DNA from 3 places in the Bradyrhizobium sp. CIR18 genome. Region 2 is predicted to be linked to each of the others. Evidence: riboswitches for the same ligand, from Rfam matches in the RefSeq annotation. Region 2 holds a riboswitch; each other region holds the start of a gene.

Region 1 (7,948 bases), on a different contig from region 2:
GCGGCGTGCGGCCCTGCGGCAGCAGGCCGAGCACCGTCGACGAGGCCGCGGTCGCCAGAAGCGCAGCCGCGCCGATCAGGAAGCCCCAGGCAATCGCGTTGGCGTCAACGGGATAATGCAGCACGCCGAAACCGATGGTCTGGTTGACGAGCCAGGCGCCGGTGACGACGAGCAGCGCCGGACGCTGCGGCAACATCGCCGCGGCAACGACGGCGAAGGCCGCGAACGGCGTGGCGCAGGCGAACGCAAAACTTGCGAGCGCGCATGACGCCGTCAGCAGCGCAAAGCAGAATATCGGCGCAAGGCGCGGCGCGACCGGGTGAAGCCGGAAGCGATCGCCACCAGACGGCAGGATGCTGAGAGCGATGGTTGAATCTCCTTCTTTCGAATTCTAGTCCATTTAGGGCGCGTGACGAAAATCAGAACGTTGCACCGGCCTTGAGCAGATAGGAGCGGCCGGGCAGCGGATAGGCGCTGAAGCGGCCGTCCGTGAAGGTGCTCGCGATGGCGTAGTCGTAGTAGAGCGCATTCAGCACATTGTTGACGCTGAGGGACCAGAAGTAGCGCTCAACCTGGCCGCTGAGCTTGAGATCGATCGTGCCGTTGGCGGGAATCGGCTTCTGGGTGCCCGCCTGGTCGTTGTCCATGCGTCGCTCGCTCCAGAAGCGCGCGGTGGCATCGAGCACCACGTAATTCTGCCAGATGTTCCAGGTGATGCCCGCACTCGCCGTGTAGCGCGACACCAGCGGCACGTCGTTGCCGGCCCAGATGCCTTCGCGGAAGACCGCGCGGGTGTAGGCCACGCCGGAGCGCAGCAGCAGGGCATCGTTGACGCGATAGGACAGGCTGGTCTCCGAGCCGTAGCGGCGGGTCGGATCGAGATTGGTGTTGTAGAACAGGACCGGATTGAAATGGACCTCGTTGGTGAGATCCATCAGATAGAGACTACTCTGCAGCTGCAATCCGCCTCCCTTGATGCGAACACCGCCCTCGATATCCCCAGAGGTCTGGGTCTTGAGCTGGAACGTTTGCGGGATCGCAGCGAAGGTCAAGGGATCGAAGGAAGGCCCCGAGGACAGGCGCTCGTCGACATCAGGCGTGCGGAACGCGCGCGCAATGCGGCCGAACAGTGAGACCTGGTCGTTGAGGCGATGCTCGGCCCCGAGATGCAGCGCATATTGGGTCTCGTTGCTCGTCAGCGGCAGCGCGCCGATGTCGGCGTTGAAAGGAGCTACCGGGTCGAAATTGTCGCGTGCCGCAAGTCTGACGTTCTGCACACGCGCGCCGTAGGAGATGTCGGTCGCGGGCGCGATTCCCAATGTGTGCTGGACATAACCCGCAACCGTCTGCTGCCTGAGGTCGTAATTGTGCCAGGGGGAGAGCCCCTGCCCCGCGCCGCGGTTCTGCTCAAAGCTCGCATCGTAATAGTCGATGCCGCTCAGGAGCTGCGACGGCATGCCGAGCAGCAGGCTCTTCACGCTGAGCCGCGGCGTGATCGACCAATTCGTCAGATGGGAACCGACATAGGTTGACGTGAAGAAAGCCGGAACCGGCGTCGGGGTGGAAAAGAACGCACTCTGCTGCTTCTTGTCGCGCACGCCGCCGTCGACAATGAGATCGACGCCGTTGACCAGGGTCTTGGTGAAGCCCGCGGTCGCACCAAAACCCTGCTGGTTGGCGTAGTTGAACGGCGTGCTGGTCCCTCGCCGGTTGGCCCTGAGCTCGTCGAGGCCGATGGAGGGATCGACGGTGCGGCCGCCCGGCAGTCGCAGCTCCTGATTGTCGCCGGTGACGGTGAGAAAAGCACTCAGGCCCGGCGTCGTGTAGTTGAGATTGCCGACGCCGTTCTGCTGCGAATAGCGATTGTTGTCGCGGTAGCCATCGGTCCTGACCGTATTGCCGTAGAACGAGGTCGACCACGGACCGGAATTGAGCGAGGTCGAGACATTGCCGAGCCTGGTGTTGAACGAGCCGAAGCCGGCCTCGATGCGCGCGGTCACGGGCGGTCCGCCGACGCCATTTTTGGTAACGATGTTGATCACACCGCCGACCGCGTTGTCGCCGTAGAGCACCGCGCCGGAATTTCCCCGCGTGACCTCGATGCGTTCGATCGAATTGAGCGGGATGGTGGAGAGGTCCACCTGCGCCATGTCGACGTCGTTCAACCGTCGTCCGTTGACCAGCACCAGCGTGTTGGCGGTGGCAAAGGCGCCGAAGCCACGCAGGTCCACGCTGGTCTTGGCGCCGATCTGGCCGCCATAGAGCGTCGTGAGTTGGGCCCCCGGCGTCTGCATCGCGATGATCTCGGCAAGCGTCTGCGATGGCGAATGCGCGATATCCGCGGCCGTGATGACGGTCGTGGCGGCCCCGACGATGCCGCCGTTGCCGGCGGCAGCCTTACCGCCGGAGCCGGATGAGCCGGCGCCATTGCCTGCCGGCGCGACATTCGTCCTCGCCCGCTGCCGAGTCGCCTCGCCGTCACCGATCGCCCTCGCCCGCGTGCGGTTGTGATCGTCGTGATGCATCACTTCGATCGGCGGCAATTGCTCGGCAAGCTCGTGCTGGGCGAAGGCGGAGGACAGATCGAGCGAATGGAAGGAAACGGATGCGAGCAGGCCGGCGGCAAGGCGCCTGGCGGCAGAGACGAGACGGGACACAATTGTAACCTCGGTATGACGTCAGTGGCACGTCACAGCGAACGAGGTTTCACGGCAGAGCGATGGATTGCTCCGGTGAAGCTAATGTCTGTACTCCCCGACCGACATCTTCGCGTGTGACCACGGCTGACGGCAGGTCTCCTGGCTCGCGGGTCGTGACCTTGCGTCGCCTTCCCAGGACCGAGTTTCCCAGTGGCATGAGACGAAAGATTCACCGCTTACAGTTGCGGGGGCAGCCGTGGCGTTGAGACAGATCCCTGCGTTGGGACAATCCCGCACCACATTCCCTTTTGATCTCCCTGAGGAGAACCGTCGCCGATCATTTACGAGCCGTTGGCCCCGGGAGTCAATCGACCGGTCGATGCCGGGCGCTCAGGTCCGCCCTCGCACACGTTGCGCCTGGGCCCAGGCGACAGCGACGTCGCGCGGCGGAACGTCGACGCGCTTGATCGGGGTCAATTCGCCGGAGGCCGAGACGATCGCGGTCTCCTCGCGACGACAGCGCGTGCAGACAAAGCGGACCTCGTGCGGGGACGCCGACCAGCTCGACCGCTTCACATTGGCCGCCATCGGCCAGGCATCACAATGCGAGCACGACACCAGAAATCGACCGGGATCGAGCATACCCATTTCCATCGGACTCCGCGTCCTGCCCACCTGCTTCAATGATTAACCCAAGTGAATCGTTCCGGTGCCCTAGCACCGCCGCTGGGTGCGCCGGAGAAAGCGGTAGCCTCAGCGCGCGCCCTTGAGGGTGCAGGAGGTGGTGCAGGTGACCGTGGTGCCACGATCGCACGATTTGCACGCACTGACGCACTGGTTCATGTCGCGGGGATTGTAGCTGTAGTTCCGCATCGGGCAGGTCGGCGTCGAGCCGGTGATATCCTGCTCCTGGTCGCAGGCCGCCGTCATGAGCGCGACTATGATCACGGCAACGAGGCGCATGTGATTGCCCTGTCAAGCATGGCAAATGACACTCGCGAGGTGCGCTGCATTGCAGCGAACCCCGGCCTTTCCACCACGAGCGATCGCTCGCGACGTCAAGGATGCGCGCCAAACCTTAAGAACGGATTGCAGCCGGCGTCAGGCCGCAGCCTTGGTCGCGATCGCCTGCCGCATGTCCACCGCCAGCTGACGGTACTGTTCCGAGAGTTTCAGATAGAACTCGCGCTTGGTGCTGTCGGTGGCGAGCTTGGCGATCAGCTCGCATTCGGCGGTGAGCGTCTCGAACCGTTCCAGCCTGTCCTGAAGTTCCGTCATCGGCGTGTCCCCGTCAAACGCCTCAAGGACATCCAACCTAAGCCCGGGAAATAGGTCACGGCGAACATCGTTATCGAGTAGAAACGTTTTTTCCGGACAGGGCGGGCCGACCCAACAAAAACGGCTATTTCTGCTCCAGGCGCCAGGCGCCGTCCCACCCCTCTTCCGGCGGCTTGGCCTCGAATTGCGCGATGCGGCCGAGCATCGTGCGCGAGGGGCCGTCGCCGGGGACGGCTTCGAGCGCGGCGTTGAAGGCCGCGCGCGCCTCGTCGAAGCGGCGGGCCCGATAGGCGGCGAGCGCTTCGGCATAATGCGTGCGCAGGCTGTCCTGCGCGGCGGTGAGCGCGCCCGCCCGCGCCATCACCTCGAAGATCGGCTGCGGCGCGCTCTGCCCCGCGACCGCGAGACGATCGATCTCGCGCAGCTCGAGCCGCGAGCCGATCGCATCAGCAGTTGCCTGCGAGATCAGGATGCGGGTGCCGTAGACCTTGTTGACGGCCTCCAGCCGCGACGCCAGGTTCACGGCATCGCCCATCACGGTGAAGCTCATCATCAGCTCGGAGCCGATGCTGCCGGTCAGGACCTCGCCGGTGGCGATGCCGATCCGCAGGTCACACGGCGCCGGCATGGCGCGGATGCCGAGCAGGTCGGGCAGCTGCTTCTGCAGCGCGGGCACCTGGTCGACCATCTCGGTTGCGGCGATGCCGGCCAGGAGCGCCTGCTCGTCCTCCTCGATGAAGGGCGGGCCCCAATAGGACATGATGGCGTCGCCGATATATTTGTCGATGATGCCGCGATTGCTCCTGATCGGTCCGGACATCACCGTGAAATAGTGGTTCATCACCCTGACGAGGCCACGCGGGGTCATACCCTCGCTCATCGACGTGAAGCCGCTCATGTCGCAGAACATGATGGTCATGACCCGGCGCTCGCCGTCGATCGCGACCTCGGGCCGATCGATCAGCCCCTGCACCACCTTGGGATCGATGTAGCGGCCAAAGGTCTCGCGGATGCGCTCGTTGTGCCTGAGCTGCTCGGTCATGCGGTTGAAGGCCGCGGCGAGCTCGCCGATCTCGTCCTGCGTGGAGACGGTGATGGTCTTGTCGAAGCGGCCGGCCTCGACCTCGCGGGTGCCGGCGAGCAGCAGCCGCACCGGGCGCGTGATGCCGCTGGAGACCAGGAGCGCAAAGGCAAAGCCGACGATCGCCGCGAGCAGGGTCACGACACCCGAAACGACGATCGCCTGATGCTGGCGGCTGATCACCTGCGACGTCGAGAAGAACACCTGCGTCAGCATGTCGGCGCGGATCGCATCGACCTTGCGGTTGAACTGATCGCGTAGCACGTCGATGTGTTCCAGCGTGCCGCGGGCCTCGGCCATCTGCCTGGCGTCGACCTGCTTGAGCAGCTTCGCATGGTCCTCGTTCAGATCGCGCCGCAGCTCGGTGACGGCGGTCTCGATGCGAATATCGATCCGTCCCAGCGCGGCATTGTCGGAATACGTCCTGGGGTCGTCGATGATCGCGTTGACAAGCGAACGCGCGGCCTCGGCCTCCTCCTCGATCTTGCGATCGGATGTCTCGAACTCGCGAAGGCGCGCCGCATAGGCCTCTTCGTCCGACGGTGACTCCATTTTGGTCATGACCATCCGCCGTAGCGCCAGCCCCCGCTCCAGCGAGCGGATGTTGGCGCGAGCCAGATGGCTGTAGGCCGGGATGTAGCGGTTGGTCAGCTCGTCGAGCAGGACGCCGACCTGGCTCGACATCACCATCGACAGGATCGAGGTGACCAGCATCAGGACGATCAATCCGAGGGCGATACCGACGATCTTGCGCCTGATCGACTGGTTGAAAATCGGCATAGCTGCAGGGACAAAGGCCAAAGGGACGGAGCAAGGGAACTCCATACACCGGATCTGGCTGCGGGAACACGCGCAATCTGGTTCCTCCTGGCGCCCTGAACAGGCCCGACCGTCGCAGGTCCGGATCGTTAACAAAGGTTAAAGAAGCTGACCTTTGCTCCCCAGCCGAAGTTCCCTGGTCACATCCGTATTTCGCCGCATTGTTGCGACAGCGTGAGGAATGCGAAACGATGCCGTGGCATCGTTCTCGATGTCGTTGATTCTCAAGCCGCATGTCGTCGCGGACCTTGGTTTGTAGTGGTTTCGCAGGGGGACCATGGGATGAACCAGTGCCTACGCTCGCTCGCGTGTCTCGTTGCCGTGGCCGCAATGGCCCTCCTTCCGACCGAGCTGGCGGCCAAGAGCAGCCACAAATCGTCCGCGCCGAAGAAGTCGCATGAGGCGAAAGCCGGCAAGCAGCGTCATGCCGCGGTGAAATCGCGCCATGGCAAGCATGCCGAGGCCAAGCGCAAGTCGAAGAAGACCGGCGGCGAGCCGTCCGAGAAGCCGGCCGCCCCGCCGCTCACCGGGGACCTCGCCGCGCTGAAGGATGCGATCGACCTCGCGCGCAAGGGCAAGACGGATGATGCGAGCGCGGCGCGCGACCGCATCGCTGATCCCGCCGGACAGAAGCTCGCCGACTGGTTCATGCTGCGCCATTCCGAGAGCACCGCCAATTTCAAGCGTTATGCCGCCTTCCTCGCCGCCAATCCGGGTTGGCCGAGCAGCGCCCTGCTTCGCCGCCGCGCCGAGGCGCGGCTGTGGCAGGAGAAGGCCGACGCGGCCACCGTGCACAAATTCACCATGGACCGCCCGACCAGCGCCAAGGGCAAGTTCGCCCTCGCCCGCGTGCTGCTCGCTGAAGGCGACGCCGACAGGGCCGCGCGGCTCGTGCGCGAGGCCTGGCGCACCGACGAATTGTCCGAGCGGAGCGAGGAGGATTCCTACGAGGCGTTCCGCGATCTGCTCAACTCCGAGGATCATCGCGCCCGCATGGACAAGCGGCTCGGCGCCAAGGACTATGCGGCTGCGCGGCGCGCCGCGAAACGGCTCGGCGAGGATGAGCTCGCGATCGTCAAGGCCTGCGCCGCCGTCACCGGCAAGGCCAGCAAGGCCAAGGATTATCTCGAGGACGTACCGACTGAAGCGCGCCGCGATCTCGGCTATGTGCTGTGCCGCGCCCAATGGCACCTCCAGAAGGATCGCATCGACGACGCCGCCGAGGTGATCCTGGCCGCCGCGCCCGACACCATGGCCGCGCAGGACACCGACGCCTGGTGGCGCGAGCGTCGCATGCTCGCGCGCAAGCTGCTCGACCAGGGCAAGTTCAAGACGGCGTATGACGTGGTGCGTACCGCCGCGGTGCCCGAGAAGGAAGTCTACCGCGTCGACTATCATTTCATGTGCGGCTGGATCGCTCTGCGCTTCCTGAATGATCCCCAGGCGGCCATGGTGCACTTCGCCGCCATCGATGCAGGCTCGGCCAATCCGATCGCGCTGTCGCGTGCCCATTACTGGCGCGGCCGTGCCGCCGAGGCGATGGGTGCTGTGGCCGATGCTCGCATGAGCTACCGGGCGGCCGCGCGCTATCCGACCGCCTATTACGGCCAGCTTGCGCGCGCAAAGCTCGGCCTCGATCGCATCGAGCTGCGACCGCCCTCGCCCGTGCTGGCCGCGCTCGACACTCCGCCCGCAGACGAGCGCGTGCGCGCTGCCGACATGCTCTACGGCATCGGCGAGCGCGACACGGTGTTCTATTACGCCGAGGATTTCGCCAAGGAGAGCACCGACGTCGCGGCCCTCGAGGGGCTAGGCGAACTCGCCGGACAGCGCCGCGATGCGCGCGTGATGCTGGAGGTCGGCAAGTCGGCGCTGGCGCGCGGGCTCGCGCTCGACCATTACGCTTTTCCGACCATCGGCATCCCCGAGCACCAGCAGGTCGCGCCCGCGATCGAGACCAGCGTGATCTATTCGGTGGCGCGCACCGAAAGCTCGTTCGACCAGCGCGACAAGTCGCCGGCCAATGCGGTCGGGCTGATGCAGGTGACACCTGAAGCCGGCCGCGACACCGCCAAGCGCTTCGGCCTGACCTACGACTGGGACAAGATGGTCTCAGATCCCGTCTACAACA
Region 2 (7,948 bases):
GTGGCGCGGCGTGCGGGCGAGATCGTGATAATCGGTATCGCGCGTGGTCGCATCGCCGCGTTCCGGCTGGACCGCGATGACCGACTTGCCGCATTGGATCGCGGCGAAATGAAACGCGCCGTCGCGGCAGCTCGGATCACTCTCCGGCGCGCCCCAGGCTTGCGCAAGATCATCCTGCAAAACTTGCGGCAGGCGCGAAAGCGCCGCGCGATAATCGGCGATGCCCCAGGTGAGCTGCTGCCTCAGCAGCGCCTCGCCGAGCGCATGGACCGGCACAACATCGAAGCCGGCCTCAGCGAGATCGGACACCAACGCCTCGACCGAGGCCAGCGCATCGAGCCCGACCGCATGCGCGATCTGGTGCGGCCGGCCCGGATAGTTCGAGAGCACGAGCGCCAGGTGCTTCTCACCGGCCGGCGTCTCCGCCAGTCGCCGCCACGCCGCGACGCGCGCTGCGACGGCCGTCACGCGCTCCTCATCGGCGCGATGCGCCAGGTGCGCGAATTGCAGATCGGGATCGCGCATCCCTGCCGACTTGAAGCTCACCACGCCCGCGAACAGACGGCCATCGACCTCGGGCAGCACCACATGCATCGCGAGATCGCCGGGCGACAGGCCGCGCAGCGAGTCCGCCCAATCCTCGCGCCGCGCAGTGGAGAGCGCGACCTGGAACACCGGGCACGCTGCGGCATCGAACGGCGTCGTGCCGTCGTCGCCAGCCGCGGAGAACGCCGTCGCGTTGACGATCGCCGCCGAAGGATTTTGTGCAAGATGCGCCCGCAACCAATCCGCGACGCCCGCGGCCTTCAGCGAGGTCACGAACACGCCGCAGGCTTCAAAGCCGCGCCCGCGCAGCTCTGCGATCAGGGCATCGACCGGGCCCGTATCCGCGGCGGTGAGATATGAGCGATAGAACGTTACCAGCACACGCGGCTTGCCCTCGCCGTGCGCCGGTGCCGCAATGACGCCGCGGGCGGGATCGTAGAACCCCATCTCGGGCACGGCGGTGTCGCCGATAACAGGCCCGGCATAGAGTCCCGAAGCCAGTGCGAGCTGTGCGATCGCGGCTTGCGCGGCGACCGGTCCGCCGGTGTCGCAGAGCACCTTGAGCCGGCGCAGCGTCGAGACAGGCACGGTCGAGTATCCATCCAGCCGCGGATCGTCGCGGCCGTCGGCCGGCAGCACGGCCAGCACAATGCCACGGTCCTTGGCGAGCTGCCGGAGCACAGCCAGACCATACGGCCAGTAGGACTCACCACCAATCAGACGAACCAGAATGCCACGCGCCTGAGACAGCGTGCGCTCGATATAGGTGTCCACTGACAGCGGATGGCGCAGCTCCGCGAGATTGGCGAGCCGCAGCGACGGCAGGCTACTCCGACCACGCCGCCAGCCGGCTGCGAACGCCGCAAGATCGGAATCCGAATACGAGAGCACCACGAGATCGGCCGGGTCCTGGCCGATGTCTCTAGGCGTCGCGGTCTCCTCCAGACCACGGCTCTCGCGGAAGACGACGTGCATCAGATACCAAGTCCTGCCTTGATGGCGGCCTCGTCGATATCGCCGTGCTCGCCGATCACGACGAGCTTCGACCGCCTGTGACCTGCGCCCCAGGGCTTGTCGAACTGGTGGCGCACGCGCTCGCCGACCGCCTGCAGCAGCAGCCGCATCGGCTTGCCCGCGACCGCGATGTAGCCCTTAGCGCGCAGCACGTTCTGCTCGCGCGCCAGCTTCTGGACGGATGCGACCAGCGCATCGACGTCGGCGACTTCAGGGAGGTCGACCACGACCGAGGCGAAATCATCGTGCTCGTGCTCTTCCTCGCCGTCATGATGCGAGGGACGCGCGGCGAGATCGTTCTCGGCGGCAGCGCCAAGACCGAGGATGACGCGCGCATCGATCGCACCGTCGGTCACGGGGAGCATCGGCACGCGGCGCGGCATCTCGGCGGTGATGGCAGCCTTGGCCGCTTCAAGTCCCGCCGCCCCCGCGAGGTCGGCCTTGGTCAGCAGCACGATGTCGGCGCAGGCGATCTGATCCTCGAACACTTCCGACAGCGGCGTCTCGTGATCCAGGCTCTCGTCCGCCGCGCGCTGCGCTTCGACGGCGTCAGGATCCGGCGCAAAGCGGCCAGCGGCGACAGCCTCGGCATCCGCGAGCGCGACCACGCCGTCGACGGTGATGCGCGAACGGATCTCCGGCCAGTCGAATGCCTTCAGCAGCGGCTTGGGCAGCGCCAGGCCCGAGGTCTCGATCAGGATGTGATCGGGCCGCACGGGCCGCGCCAGTAGTTTTTCCATGGTCGGAATGAAATCGTCAGCAACGGTGCAGCAGATGCAGCCATTGGCGAGCTCGACGATGTTCTCCTCCGGGCAATTGGCGTCGGCGCAGGATTTCAAGATCTCGCCGTCGACGCCCTCACTACCGAACTCGTTGACGAGCACCGCGAGCTTCTTGCCGCCGGCATTGCTGAGCAGATGCTGGATCAGCGTCGTCTTGCCCGAGCCGAGAAAACCCGTGACCACCGTAACCGGGACTTTTGCGAGCGAGTTCATTCGGCGGCCTCCGGCACGACGGCAATGGGGGGAATGCGGGCAAGCGACTGCTTGCGGAATATTTCCGGCCGGCTGCGCCAGGGCACAAGGCCGTCAGGCGCGGCCGCATAGGCCGCGGCGCCCGCGACCACGTCCTGCGCATTCGCATCGGACAGGCGGCCATAGACGTAGGACCAGCGGCCGGGCGCGCTCAGCGCCACCGAGCAGCCCTGGTTGCATGCCGACAGGCATTCGACGGGAACCACATTGACACCCTCGGGCACGCCCGCGTCGAGGATCGCCCCATGCAGGCGCTTGCCGGGCGTCGCCTCGCCCTCGCCAGGCGTCTCGCCGGCACGGCAGGTGATGCAGACGTGAAGTGTGACGGTCATCGCCTCTTCCAGATAACAGCGGGAGGCGATGAGGCACACGGACCGCTCTTTTGGAGGCCCGTTTTCCCCGTCGCGGAACACCCCGTCCGCCGGTCCAAAACTCGTCCGCGCTGGCAGGTCTCCCGGCTTGCGGAGCAGGGTTTTCCCCTTCGATCCCCGCCTTCCCGATTCCCTGAGGGAATCAGTGGCTTCGGACATCTCTCCGGTCACGGTCGCGGGGGCGGCTGCATTTTGGACCCAAATCTTGCCGATTCGGACCCTATCGCATTCCCTCTTCGCCTGTCATAGGACAGGAACCAACGCCGGGCCACCATTTGCCGGTGGCCGCCACTTGTCAAGCCGAAGGACCGGGACCCGATGACGCCTGAACCGGATACAAAAACGGCCGAAGAAACCGACGCCCGCCACGCCACGAAAATGGCGAAGAAGAAGGCCGCCCGCGACAAGATCATGGCGACCAAGAGCGGCGAAAAGGGCCTCATCATCGTCCACACCGGGGCCGGCAAGGGCAAGTCCTCGTCGGCCTTCGGCATGATCGTCCGCTGCGTCGCGCATGGCTTTCCCTGCGCAGTCGTGCAATTCATCAAGGGCGCCTGGGATACCGGCGAGCGGCGCCTGCTCACTGGCCATTTCGGCGACCTCTGCCAGTTCCACGCCATGGGCGAAGGTTTTACGTGGGAGACGCAGGACCGCGCCCGCGACATCGCCGCCGCGCGCGCCGGCTGGGAGAAGGCCAAGGAGCTGATCCTCGATGAGAGCCTGCGCATGGTCGTGCTCGACGAGATCAACATCGCGCTGCGCTACGACTATCTCGACATCGCCGAGATCGTCGAGTTTCTGACCACCTCGAAGCCGCCGATGACGCATGTCGTCCTCACCGGCCGCAACGCCAAGGACGAGTTGATCGAGATCGCCGATCTCGTCACCGAGATGACGCTGGTGAAACATCCCTTCCGCTCCGGCATCAAGGCACAGGCCGGCGTCGAGTTCTGAGTTCGATGGCACGCGCGCTGATGATCCAGGGGGCCGGCTCGGACGTGGGCAAATCGCTCATCGTCGCCGGTCTCGCGCGTGCCTTCACCCGGCGCGGCCTGCGCGTGCTCCCGTTCAAGCCGCAGAACATGTCGAACAATGCCGCCGTCACCGTTGATGGCGGCGAGATCGGCCGCGCCCAGGCGCTGCAGGCGCTGGCCGCTCGCGTCGAACCGCACACCGACATGAACCCCGTGCTGCTCAAGCCCGAGACCGACATCGGCGCGCAGGTGATCGTCCACGGAAAGCGCATCGCGACCGCGCGTGCCCGCGACTATGCCGCGATGAAGCCCTCACTGATGGGCGCGGTGCTGGAGAGCTTTGAGCGGCTGAAGGCGCGGGCCGATCTGGTGCTGGTGGAAGGCGCCGGTAGCCCGGCCGAAGTGAACCTGCGCAAGGCCGACATCGCCAATATGGGCTTTGCGCGCAAGGCGGACGTGCCGGTCGTGCTGGTCGGCGACATCGACCGCGGCGGCGTCATCGCCCAGCTGGTCGGCATCAAGACCGTGATCGACCCCGACGATGCCGCGATGATCCAGGGTTTTGTCATCAACAAGTTCCGCGGCGATCCCTCGCTGTTCGACGATGGCTACAGGCTGATCGAACAAAGAACGGCCTGGCTCGGCTTCGGCGTGCTGCCCTGGTTCGCCCGCGCCGGCGAGCTGCCGGCCGAGGATGCGCTCGGCCTCAGCGACGCGCGCAAGCCGGGCCAGTGCAAGATCGCCTGCCTGGCGCTGTCGCGGATCGCCAATTTCGACGATCTCGATCCGCTCAAGCTCGAGCCGGGCGTCGACATCGTGATGGTGCGCCCGGGCGAGCCGATCCCGGGCGATGTCCGCCTCGTCATCATTCCCGGCTCAAAGTCGACCCGCGGCGATCTCGCCTTCCTGCGCGCGCAGGGCTGGGACATCGATTTGCTCGCGCATCACCGCAGGGGCGGCCATGTGCTCGGTCTCTGCGGCGGCTATCAGATGCTCGGACGCAGCGTCGCCGATCCTGACGGCATCGAAGGCACCGCAGGCGACACGCCGGGCCTCGGACTTCTGGACGTGGACACGGTGATGAGTCCGCAGAAGACGCTGACGCGTGTCGCGGCCGTGCATACCGACACGGACCAGCCAATCGAGGCGTACGAAATCCACATCGGCCGCACTGACGGGCCGGATCGCGCGCGCCCGTTTGCGAAGCTGAACGGCGAGCCCGAAGGCGCGATCTCGCGCGATGGCCGCGTGCAGGGCAGCTATCTGCACGGCCTGTTCACGTCGGATGATTTCCGCAAGGCGTATCTGGCCAGGCTCGACATTCCCGCAGGTGGCGAGCCCTATCAAGCCAGGGTCGAAAGCGCGCTCGATACGCTGGCCGATCACATCGAAAAGCATCTCGACGTGGAAGGACTGCTCGCGCTAGCGCGCTAGCACCTCGGCAAGCCGCGTCCATTCGGCTTCGCTACCCGGAAGCCCGAGGCGCAGCCATGTCGGCCTTTGTGCGAAGACGCGCGACCAGATATGGCTTCGTGCCAATCTCTCTTGCGCGGCGAGCGCGCCGGGCGTCTCGTAGAGACGGAACAGCGGCGTCCCCCCAAGCAGCATCCAGCCTTGCGCGTGCGCTATGGCATCGAGGCGAACACAGTCCCGGGCAAGTCGCGCTGACGTGGCCTCGGCCCAGGCGTCGTCACGCAACGCGCGACAGCCGATCGCGATCGCCGCTCCCGAAACCGGCCATGGACCCGACATCGACGAAAGCTTGCCTATGTCGGCGGCATTGCCGATCGCGAAGCCGAGCCGCAGGCCGGCAAGACCAAAGAACTTTCCGAACGAGCGCAGGATCAGCAGTCCCCGCCGACCGGCTTCCGATGCAAGCGACAGCAGCGGAACGGCGTCGACAAAGCTCTCGTCGATGACGAGGCGGCCGACGCGCGGCAGCAGTGCGAGCAGATCCTTCGGTGCATGATGCTGACCGCCGGGGTTGTTGGGATTGACGACGATGGCGAGATCCGCGCCTGCCAGCGCGTCGAGCTCGCTGGCCTCCTGGACATCCCAGCCTGCAGCCGACAGAACCCCTGCGTACTCGTTATAGGTCGGCGCGAGGATGCGCGCGCGGCCGGTCGGCACCAGTTGCGGCAGCAATTGAATGGCAGCCTGCGCGCCGCCCATCGCAACGATCGGCGCGCTGGTGCGATAGGCCTGCTGCGCCGCCTGATGCAGGGCGTTGAGGTCGGATCGCGAAGGCAGTGCGTTCCAATAGCGCGGATCGATCTCGGCCACGGGATAAGGCAGCCGGTTGATCCCTGTCGAGAGGTCAATCCAGTCTTCCGCGCGCCCGCCAAAATGCTGCTGTGCCAGATCCAGATTTCCACCGTGCTCGCGCATGCCCCGTTCTTTCACGCGAAGGCCAGGATCGCAAGGGTGCCAGCGAGCAGCACCATGGCGCGGCGGTAGACCGTCAGTGCCTCGGCGATATCAGCGGCGCGCGGATCGCGTGCGCCTTCGTTGAGCCAGGGCTCGTCGGTCGCGCTGCCGTAATAGATGCGCGGGCCGCTGAGCCGGACGCCGAGCGCGCCGGCCATGGCCGCTTCCGGCCAGCCGGCATTGGGCGAGCGGTGACGGCGTGCATCGCGCGTCATGCATGACAGCGCCTCCGATCGCCGAGGAGCCAGCAGCACGAACAGACATCCGGTCAGCCGCGCCGGAATGAAATTGGCGACATCGTCGATGCGCGCCGCCGCCCAGCCGAAGGCTTCATGCCGTTCACTGCGATGGCCGATCATGGAGTCCAGTGTGTTGATCGCCTTGTAGCCGATGATGCCCGGCAGCCCGAGCAGCGCGCCCCAAAACACCGGTGCCACGATGCCGTCGGAGGCATTCTCCGCAAGGCTCTCGATCGCCGCGCGCGCGATCCCGGCTTCATCGAGCGCTGCGGGATCACGGCCGACGATGCGCGAGACTGCCTCGCGCGCGGCGGTGATGTCACCGGCCATCAGAGGATTCGCGACGGCGGCGACGTGGTCATGTAGCGAGCGCGAAGCGACCAAGGGCCAGGCCAGGATGCCGATCAGCACGATCTGGATCCAACCCGAGGAAAGCAAGGCCTGAAGCGCGCAGCCGAGTGCGACGGAGAGCGCAATCACCAGAAGCGCGCCAGTAAGGCCCGCGACGCGGCGGAGCGCCGGCGGATCGGACGAGCGGTTCCAGGTGATATCGATGGCACCGATCAGCCGACCCAGCCAGGTCACGGGATGACCGATCCGCGCGAACAGCCACGACGGCCAGCCCAGGAGGGCATCCACCGCCATCGCCACCACCATCGCGCCCGCAAAGCCCACACACGCCTCCTGTCCCCGCCCCTGTTGCGCAAAGCCAAGGCAGAGCGCAAGCCCCCGCCCGGCTGATTTCGGCTTTGTCTTTGGCCGCGTTTGGTGATTAGTCAGGCCCACAGGAGACCTTCATGGCCGTCATCTTGATCACGGGCGGAGCGCGATCGGGCAAGAGCAAGCGTGCAGAAACGTGCACGCGCGCTTTTCCCGGGCAGCCCGTCTATGTCGCGACGGCGGAGGCACTCGATACCGAAATGGAGGCGCGCATCGCAAAGCATCGCGCGCGCCGCGGAACCGACTGGATCGAGCGCGAAGTGCCGCTCGATCTCGTGCCCGCGCTGATCGCAAGCGATGGCGGCGGCGCACGGCTGGTGGACTGCCTGACACTGTGGCTTTCCAACCTGATGCATGCGGAACGCGACTGGGAGCGTGAAGTGACCGAACTCGCGGCCGCCCTGCCCCGCCTGAAAAGCCCGGTCGTCCTCGTCACCAACGAGGTCGGTCTCGGCATCGTCCCCGACAACGCGCTGGCGCGCAGCTATCGCGACGCCGCCGGCATCATGAACCAGATCATCGCCGAAGCCGCCGACGAGGTCGAGTTCGTCGTCGCCGGTTTGCCCATGAAATTGAAATGATGCCGCGCGCCGAGCTCTTCAAGGACGTCGTCGCCGATCTCA
Region 3 (7,948 bases), on a different contig from region 2:
TGGGCGTCGAGGCAAATCTGGTCAGTCTCAGGAGCTTCGATGCCTGAGAGCCGAAGCTTAGTTTGCTCGATCTGGATCGTATTGCCGTCGAGGATGCGAGGAGGGCCGCTGAGCTTCGCTGCGCAGACCGGAGATGTGATGACAGCGAACAATGCGACCATCATTACGCGGTGTTTCATCTCAACAATAACCTCTCGCTCTTGATCCATGTTCACGCACGATCCGGCGCTGCCACATTCGACTGCTTAAACGCTATGTCCGTTATTCGGCCGACATCTTTCGACGTTTGCTCTATGAAAGCGTGGCCGTCATTTCCAAGCTACGACCTGACGCTGCGTGAGGTTCAAGCGATTTCTTCCGGTGTGCGTGTCGCGGTACCCTTCGAACCTCGCTGGGCTCTCTCTCTCTCTGGGCGCGCACTGCACCCTCTCGACCTGAGAGGAGGAGATCCCCATCGCTCGGCCGCGAACTCGGTGCGGGAGAAAGCCGAACCTCGGAACGCTGTTTCTCACGCGGTCGAAGAACAAAAGTCGCCTGTGAATCTTGAGGGTCGAGTGGAAGTCAAGTGGGAGGAGCAATCTGGCTATGCTTTGTGGCGGCCACCATCGGCAAGGCTGCCGAGGGTTTCAGCAAGAGCGATGCATTTCGCCGTAACTTCTCGTCAGCAAAGACTGATGTTCGAAAGAAACCTGGTCTTGCTTCTTCTGAAATCTGGACAAAGCCGCCACGGAGTTCTGCTCAATGCCCGTTGCGCAAAATGAACCGGTATCGTTTACGCAAACCGCGCAAGACCCGGAGGCCTCTTTCGGAGAGTCAACCGGGGTGGTCGTTGATGCCAATTCCATTGTGGCTTTTCGCACGTCTGCGCTGCACCATATCTCGTTCGTGGTGCCGCCGCCGCGTTCGTACAAGGACCGGATTGTCGTGACCCAGGCGGCGACTGGCGGCCGCTCTCTCGTGGTACGCTTCACCGCCATCACATGTGGAGAGTTACCCACCAAGCCCGGCGTGAGGGCGTGCGTTTGCGTCAGGGAAATTTGGAACGGCAACCTCCGTGGCTTCGTTGTATACGCACCGAGCGAGGGGTAAGCCGCCCGCGTGTTCGGAGGATCGCGAGTGCCATCCTGATGCCATTCGGTGCGAGGCCTCGATCCACAACATGGTTGCCCCATCGCGGCACTCGGGCGGGGTAGCTCTGGTGCAGTTTAGCCGACTCAAGCTACAAATCATTCGCAACGATCTCACTACACAATGGGAATGAAATGGTTGCAGCCCCCCGGGATTTTCCGGTCTCTTCCAAGGCGCTTGAAGTGGATGGTCGACTCAGAGCCGAATTCGCAACCAGAGACGGCGCCAGGGCACAGGCGGAGCAGAACTAAAGAGGCGTTTTCCCACGCTTCAAATCCGGATCTTTGACGCGCAGACGAATGCGCGCGAGGAAATCTAGCGCCGACTCAGTTCGGTCCTCGAAGCCGCGCGCACGGCTCCGCGGCTCTCGCCGGGGGCACTCGGAAAAGGGGTCGGTGCTCAGAGGGCACTGCCGGCCCACTAACACTGCCCGATTACCGTCTTAACGCGTTTCGTCGCAGCACTCGATCCCGCGTGCCGCCTCGGCGTCGGCATGCATACGCTCTTGCGGGTGCCAGTCAGTCGCGCGATGGGCGGCGCGCACGCCGGATCGGGCTTGGGCCCGAGGCATCTTCAGGCCCGGTCCCTTGAAGAGTGGCATGGAGGAGCTGGTTCCCTCGCGGATTGGTGTCCTCCCACCGCGTCGGGCGCGCTGGGGGCCAAATCTCGCCAGCTGGAACGCGCCGCTGAGCTCGACTACTCGCAGAAGGAATCGGAAGTAATCGTGCTGCCCGACTTTTTCCTGACGGGCTGAAAGCTGCAGGAAAGGCTCGCGACTGCTGAAGGCGTAAACACCGACATTCTAGAGCTAATATGTCTGCAGTTGCTCAGACGTTCGGCCGTAAAGGAGCTACGGCGCGATCTTGCTCTGCGCGACCATTTTACCGAGGGCCTTCGCTCCCCTCTAACTCTTCCTGTTCCTTTGGCTCCATGCGAGCGAACCAGGAGCCAGGAGGAAAGGCCGCGATACGCTTGGCAAAGGAGGATTGCGGCTCCCAATCTTGCCCTTCGCTCTTCTCGAAAGTGATGACCCCGTTGTGTGTAAAAAAACGGGGGCCTGGGATATTACAGTTCACTAAAAGCAAAACGCGCCACAGATCACCTTTCTCGGTCGGCTTGTCATTCTGCTTCGGCAAGTAGTCCACCCCAACAGGTTCGACGATAGTGCAGCGGCCCTGCCGCAGAAGATCGCCGAGCCGGCCTTGCATGGTCGTCACAAAGTTGAAGTTGCTCGGATCATGCAGAAAGCCAAGATTTGCGTCCCTTTCGCCGTCCTTGACTTCACTGGCGATCAACGAGAGCGCCAGGGCGCGCCAGCCCAATTCCATCGGTTTGGCATAGGTCGACGCAAGTTGAATCGTGCCGTCGAGCGCGACCTTCCAAGTGATAACGTACTGTTCGTCTGATGTATCGACGCGGTGCCTGGTCCACGAAACGAAAACATAGTCATTGTCGTCAAGTTCAGCGACGCCCCACATTCGAGGGACGAACTGCGCCACCTTCGAGACATTGGAGATAATTTGTTCTATTGTCTCGCCGTCTTGCGCTCGCCACGTTGACTTGAATCTTTCGATAAGGGGGCTCTCGTTGGCGCGAACACTGTTGCTCGTCGCAGCCAGCCCGGCCAGGCAGATCAGGGATTGACCGAGACAAAACCATAACGCGCGTCTTCCAGACATTTTCCTCATAACTGTCGGCCTATCTGCTTTCATCCATACGTCATAAAGCGGGGCAACCTTTAACCTGTTATACGCGAGCGCAAGAAGTTAGCGGCGACGCGGCGGGGAGTCCGATGGTGTCCCGTGCGAGCAGGCGCTCCCCTCTATGTCACGCGCCGCTAACTTCGCTGCCGGCGACAGCCTCAATTTGCTGTGCTGGACTTGCCCAGCAGGAGGAGACTGGGCATGCCGAAGTCTTGCATTCTTCGTGCCAGGTAATCGGCGGCAATTCACACCGCTTTTGTGTCCTCTTTGTCGACTTTCCGACTGGCCCAGGTCTCGATGTTCCTTTCAGCGCTATCCAGCGCGGCTTATGCATCCTCGTCTCGCGACGGTTTGGTTCGGTATCGTTGCCAGAATGTGCGTTTCGATCTCTGCCATGCGTTTGGGCATTTGCGGCCAATGGGCCATGGTGCGTTTGGCGCTCCCTTCGCGCCACGCGGCGCTTCGAGAACAGCCTCAGTCCGGAGCGCTTTGCACTCGACGGCCAACGACGCGAAGCCGATCTTCACCGCCGAGCATTTGGAGTCTTGCTGAACCGCAAATCAACGTGCTGGCAGGGTATGTAGCTGGCTTCCCAGCTTGGGCCTATTCAACACGGATCCTGTTGGCCGAGAAGGTGGCTGGATGGTGGACGTGCTCAAAGAACCGCTGGGAAGCCGGGACGCGCATCAAATGCGTTCTGCTCGAGGCAGCAGTCCCGACCGCGCAAGTCGCATTTGTCCCTTCCACCGATCGGGCATGCGGCAAAGGGAGCAGCTGCGATGGTCATTCCAATATCGCTGACTGGAGAGCGCTTCTACGTCGACTCAACGATAAGATGCACGGTCATTCGCGTAGCGGATATCGCAGCACCAGCTTGAGACATAATCTGAGAGGTTGACGGAAGACTTCTCTTGCCGATAATCCAAGTCGTCGAGGTTCTCCGGTTCCCATTTGATCCGGAGCTAAGAGGGAAGCCGGTGACAATGCCGGCGCTGCCCCCGCAACTGTGAGCGGCAAGCCGCTGTCCAACGACGTCACTGAAGCCTGCGCGGCTTCGGGAAGGCCGGACAGAAGCGATGACCCGCGAGCCAGGAGACCTGCCCCGACAATATATTTGTCCACGGGGCGGGGTGTCCCGGTGGTGCGCCAAGCAGCCGTCGCACCGCGCGACTTCCCCTGCCTGCGTCCGCCATGGCCTTTGCCCCCAACATGGGGTTCACGCTATGACTCTTCTCTCCCTTCCGGTTGCCACCCTCGGAACGCCACGCATCGGTCCAAGGCGCGAGCTCAAACTCGCTCTCGAAAGCTACTGGGCCGGAAAAAGCAGCGAACAGCAGTTGCTCGAGGACGCAGCTGGCCTGCGTGCCGCGAACTGGGCTCGTCAGAAATCTATCGGCGTCACGGTTATTCCATCGAACGATTTCTCGCTGTATGATCAGGTGCTCGACACAAGTGTCATGGTTGGCGCCATCCCGGAGATCTACGCCTCGAAAGCCGAATCCGTTTCGCTCAAGACGTACTTCGCCATGGCCCGCGGGTCACAATGCGACGATCAGGATGCGAGTTGCGGTCACGGACCGCGCGGATTTGGCGCACCCGCGCAGGAGATGACCAAGTGGTTCGACACCAACTACCACTACATGGTCCCCGAGTTTCACAGGGGACAGACTTTCAGGCTATGCTCTCGCAAGCCGATCGAGGAGTATGAGGAAGCCAAGGCCCTTGGCTTTCAGACCCGCCCTGTCCTGATCGGGCCGGTCACATTCCTAAAGCTCGGCAAGAGTCCCGATCCTGCGTTCCAGCCACTCTCACTACTGGATGAATTGATACCGGCCTATATCGAGGTTCTGCAGGAATTGGCCAAACGTGGGGCAAATTGGGTTCAGTTCGACGAGCCCTGCCTGGTTCTTGATCTGGATGAGAGGGCGCGACAATCTTTGCGACATGCCTATGACCGGCTCGCCAAGGAGGGGCCGGCCATCAAGATCTTAGTCGCCAGCTATTTCGGCGATCTCGGGGACAATCTGGACACCGCCTTGAGCCTGCCAGTCGCCGGACTGCACCTCGATCTGGTTCGAGCGCCACAGTTGTTGGACCAGATCATCGCTGGCGGCCGAAGTGATCTAGTCATGTCACTCGGTGTCGTCGACGGCCGGAATGTATGGCGGTCGAATTTGTCGTCGCTGCGCCAGCGGCTCGAACCCGCGATTGCGAAGCTCGGCAAGGATCGTGTACAGATTGCCCCATCCTGCTCGCTGCTTCATGTGCCGATTGATGTTGAACTCGAAACCGGGCTCGCTTCCGACGTCAAGAGCTGGCTTGCTTTCGCGGTCCAGAAGATGCGAGAGCTCGCGAACCTGGCGCGGGCACTCGCAGGCGACCAGAATGTTGCGCTAGCTCTTGCCGAGTCGGAATGTGCCGCGACTGTCCGCCGGACTTCGCCAAAAATCCATGATGCCAATGTCGCTGTCCGGATGAAAGCGATCGATCAGACCATGCGTCGGCGCGCGAGCCCATCTGCCCGTCGTGCCGAGATCCAAAGCAATCGTTTCGGACTACCGGCTTTTCCAACCACGACGATCGGATCGTTTCCGCAGACCAAAGAGGTCCGGAATGCCCGTGCGGCGCATGCCCGAGGCGCTATGAGCGACGAGCAATACGACAGGTTCCTCAAGGAGGAGACGGCGCGCGTCGTACGCTGGCAGGAGGACATCGGTCTCGATGTCCTCGTGCACGGCGAGTTCGAGCGCAATGACATGGTGCAGTACTTCGGTGAGCAACTCGCCGGCTTCGCATTTACCAGGAATGGATGGGTGCAGTCCTACGGATCGCGCTACGTCCGGCCACCGATCCTGTTTGGCGATGTAGTGCGGTCGAAGCCTATCACCGTAGGCTGGTGGCGCTACGCGCAATCACTAACGAGGAAGCCGATGAAGGCGATGTTGACCGGACCGGTGACGATCTTGAACTGGTCCTTTGTTCGCGATGATATTCCCAGAAGCGAGGTCTGCCGCCAGATTGCGCTCGCGATCCGAGACGAAGTCCGCGATCTCGAGAATGCTGGTGCGACCATGATTCAGATCGACGAAGCTGCACTTCGCGAAGGATTGCCGTTGCGTCGGTCGGAGTGGACCGCCTATCTCGATTGGGCCGTGGATTGCTTCCGCATCTGCTCATCCGGCGTCGCTGATCAAACCCAAATTCATACACATATGTGCTACTCGGAGTTCAACGACATCATCGGCGCGATCGCTGCAATGGACGCAGATGTCATCTCGATCGAGACATCGCGGTCGAAAATGGAACTACTCGACGCGTTCAGGAACTACGAATATCCAAATCAGATCGGGCCGGGCGTGTACGACATCCACTCTCCACGCGTTCCCGAGGCGGGCGAAATGAAGGAGCTGATGGCGTTGGCTCGGACCCGGCTGCAGGATTCGCAGCTCTGGGTCAATCCGGACTGCGGCCTGAAGACGCGCAAATGGGAGGAGGTTCGGCCGGCGCTAGCGAACATGGTCGCTGCCGCCCGCCAACTGCGCGCTGCATTCGATTCGCGAGGCCGTTGATCCGGGCTTGGATCTCTTCTCGACAAAGTTGATCCTCTTGCGGTCATTTGCGCTCTCCATAATCGATGGAGCCTTGGGAACACAAAAAAAAGGCCCGGCCCCCGCTTAGCGGGCCGGGCGAAAGTCTGGGAGGAGCGACGCTGATGCGTCGCGCGGGCTTCGGCGGAAGAGAGGACAACCGCCGGTTCGATTACGGCAAGGACATTCGCCGAAAATCTGAGCCCAGTTGAAGCACAAGCTCAGCATAGCTCAATTATGCAGTGGTATGCGACCGTATAGCCTGAAGTGTATAAATATACACCAAGGTTTGTCGCTCAAGAGCACGTCGGCAACGATTACGACAGCGACGAGGGGAGGTGGTGATGCGGGGCGGTCACCGCAGGCACGAGCCGCAAACTCGGTGCGCTTTCCTGCCTGGAAACCTTATGCTCGATCAGCGACGATACGAAAAACCTGGCAAGCGTGGACAATGCATGAGCGGTTGCTGTTGATTTGAACCCTGCTTAAGGCAGTTGGTCGACCGGTTCCACCCGATAGTCGGGTTTCGGCTTGGGCCTCTGTTTGAGAGTCTATGAGCGGACCACGCGGAGGATGTCATGAGCTTGAAGATGGCACGGTGCCGATAGGTTGCTCCTCAGCCGTGAGCGTGGTCCTGCCCTCAACATAGGCCAGTTGAATGATGGCGATCTCGGATCCGACACGACTCGGCTCGGCGCAGAGTTAGACCGGACGTCCAGCGCCTTGCCGTTCGTGCTAAACGTACACGGGCGAGCAGTGCCTCGCGGATCATTCAGAGCGTGCCGGGCAGGGAAGGAGTGGGAGTGCTTCGCCGCACCCGCGCGGCCGCAAGGTCCGTCCTACGGGTCGGCGGATATGCGAGACATCCGCTTCGCGCGATGTCACTGCGCAACTGCCCAACCTGCGACGGTCATACTGTGGAACGTCCCGGAACCAGAGCTCAGAAAGGCTCGGCCATGGCGTTTGCACGGGTGGTCGAGGAAGCGATCTTAGTGTGCAGAAGCCATTTTGGCGGTACGGCAGCCTACGTGCCCGCGAACACACCCCCATTTTCATTTCGGCAGGATGAGCATAAGGTCTAATCCCTGCTGTAAAACGGCAGCGACCAATACGGCCCGTCTCGGCGCCGTGTCAGGGATTGCCGGCCTTGGTGGACGATAACGCGACCGAGCTGCGTTCGGCCTCAGCTTCTTGCTCCAATTTCAGAATATGCGCTCTTAGCGCATCGGAAGTGGCTGCCGCTGTCTCGCCGAACAGCGGATCTCCATGATCGGTGACGGCGGAAGCGATTTCGGTCCATTCCTGTGCCGAAAGAGCCTTCAGTGCGGCCGGAAAGAAATCTCGTTCTTCCCACATCATGTGGCGCCGCTCGCATACTATAAAGTCGCGTATGATATTGCCGACGTCTTGCCGAGCGAGCTCACGATCCGTGAGGATGGCGTCAATAGCTCGCGCGAAGCGGTGCAAGCGGTCGACGACTTCCTGGTGTTCAAGCGCCAGATCGCCGACGATTGCAGCTGCATCCGGATC

The links. Region 2 has a riboswitch for cobalamin ahead of GGD65_RS17915 (DUF1636 domain-containing protein). Riboswitches for the same ligand answer to the same signal wherever they lie in the genome.
Region 1: it holds a riboswitch for cobalamin, as region 2 does, so the genes downstream of both, GGD65_RS02960 (TonB-dependent receptor domain-containing protein) here and GGD65_RS17915 (DUF1636 domain-containing protein) in region 2, are expected to answer to the same signal.
Region 3: it holds a riboswitch for cobalamin, as region 2 does, so the genes downstream of both, metE (5-methyltetrahydropteroyltriglutamate--homocysteine S-methyltransferase) here and GGD65_RS17915 (DUF1636 domain-containing protein) in region 2, are expected to answer to the same signal.

The regions. Positions count from the first base shown of each region.
Region 1 is NZ_JACIHF010000001.1:600,505-608,452, forward strand. It holds gene GGD65_RS02955 (hypothetical protein) at 1-367, opposite strand, end outside; gene GGD65_RS02960 (TonB-dependent receptor domain-containing protein) at 420-2,657, opposite strand; cobalamin riboswitch at 2,771-2,986, opposite strand; gene GGD65_RS02965 (hypothetical protein) at 3,030-3,293, opposite strand; gene GGD65_RS02970 (hypothetical protein) at 3,393-3,602, opposite strand; gene GGD65_RS02975 (hypothetical protein) at 3,741-3,917, opposite strand; gene GGD65_RS02980 (adenylate/guanylate cyclase domain-containing protein) at 4,042-5,778, opposite strand; gene GGD65_RS02985 (transglycosylase SLT domain-containing protein) at 6,100-7,948, shown strand, end outside.
Region 2 is NZ_JACIHF010000004.1:456,189-464,136, forward strand. It holds gene cobN (cobaltochelatase subunit CobN) at 1-1,521, opposite strand, end outside; gene cobW (cobalamin biosynthesis protein CobW) at 1,521-2,555, opposite strand; gene GGD65_RS17915 (DUF1636 domain-containing protein) at 2,552-2,926, opposite strand; cobalamin riboswitch at 3,021-3,242, opposite strand; gene cobO (cob(I)yrinic acid a,c-diamide adenosyltransferase) at 3,284-3,919, shown strand; gene GGD65_RS17925 (cobyric acid synthase) at 3,925-5,373, shown strand; gene cobD (threonine-phosphate decarboxylase CobD) at 5,362-6,327, opposite strand; gene cbiB (adenosylcobinamide-phosphate synthase CbiB) at 6,339-7,280, opposite strand; gene cobU (bifunctional adenosylcobinamide kinase/adenosylcobinamide-phosphate guanylyltransferase) at 7,403-7,906, shown strand; gene cobS (adenosylcobinamide-GDP ribazoletransferase) at 7,903-7,948, shown strand, end outside.
Region 3 is NZ_JACIHF010000025.1:20,372-28,319, forward strand. It holds gene GGD65_RS38095 (thermonuclease family protein) at 1-209, opposite strand, end outside; gene GGD65_RS38100 (nodulate formation efficiency C protein) at 2,010-2,807, opposite strand; cobalamin riboswitch at 3,748-3,951, shown strand; gene metE (5-methyltetrahydropteroyltriglutamate--homocysteine S-methyltransferase) at 4,055-6,400, shown strand; gene GGD65_RS38110 (hemerythrin domain-containing protein) at 7,550-7,948, opposite strand, start outside.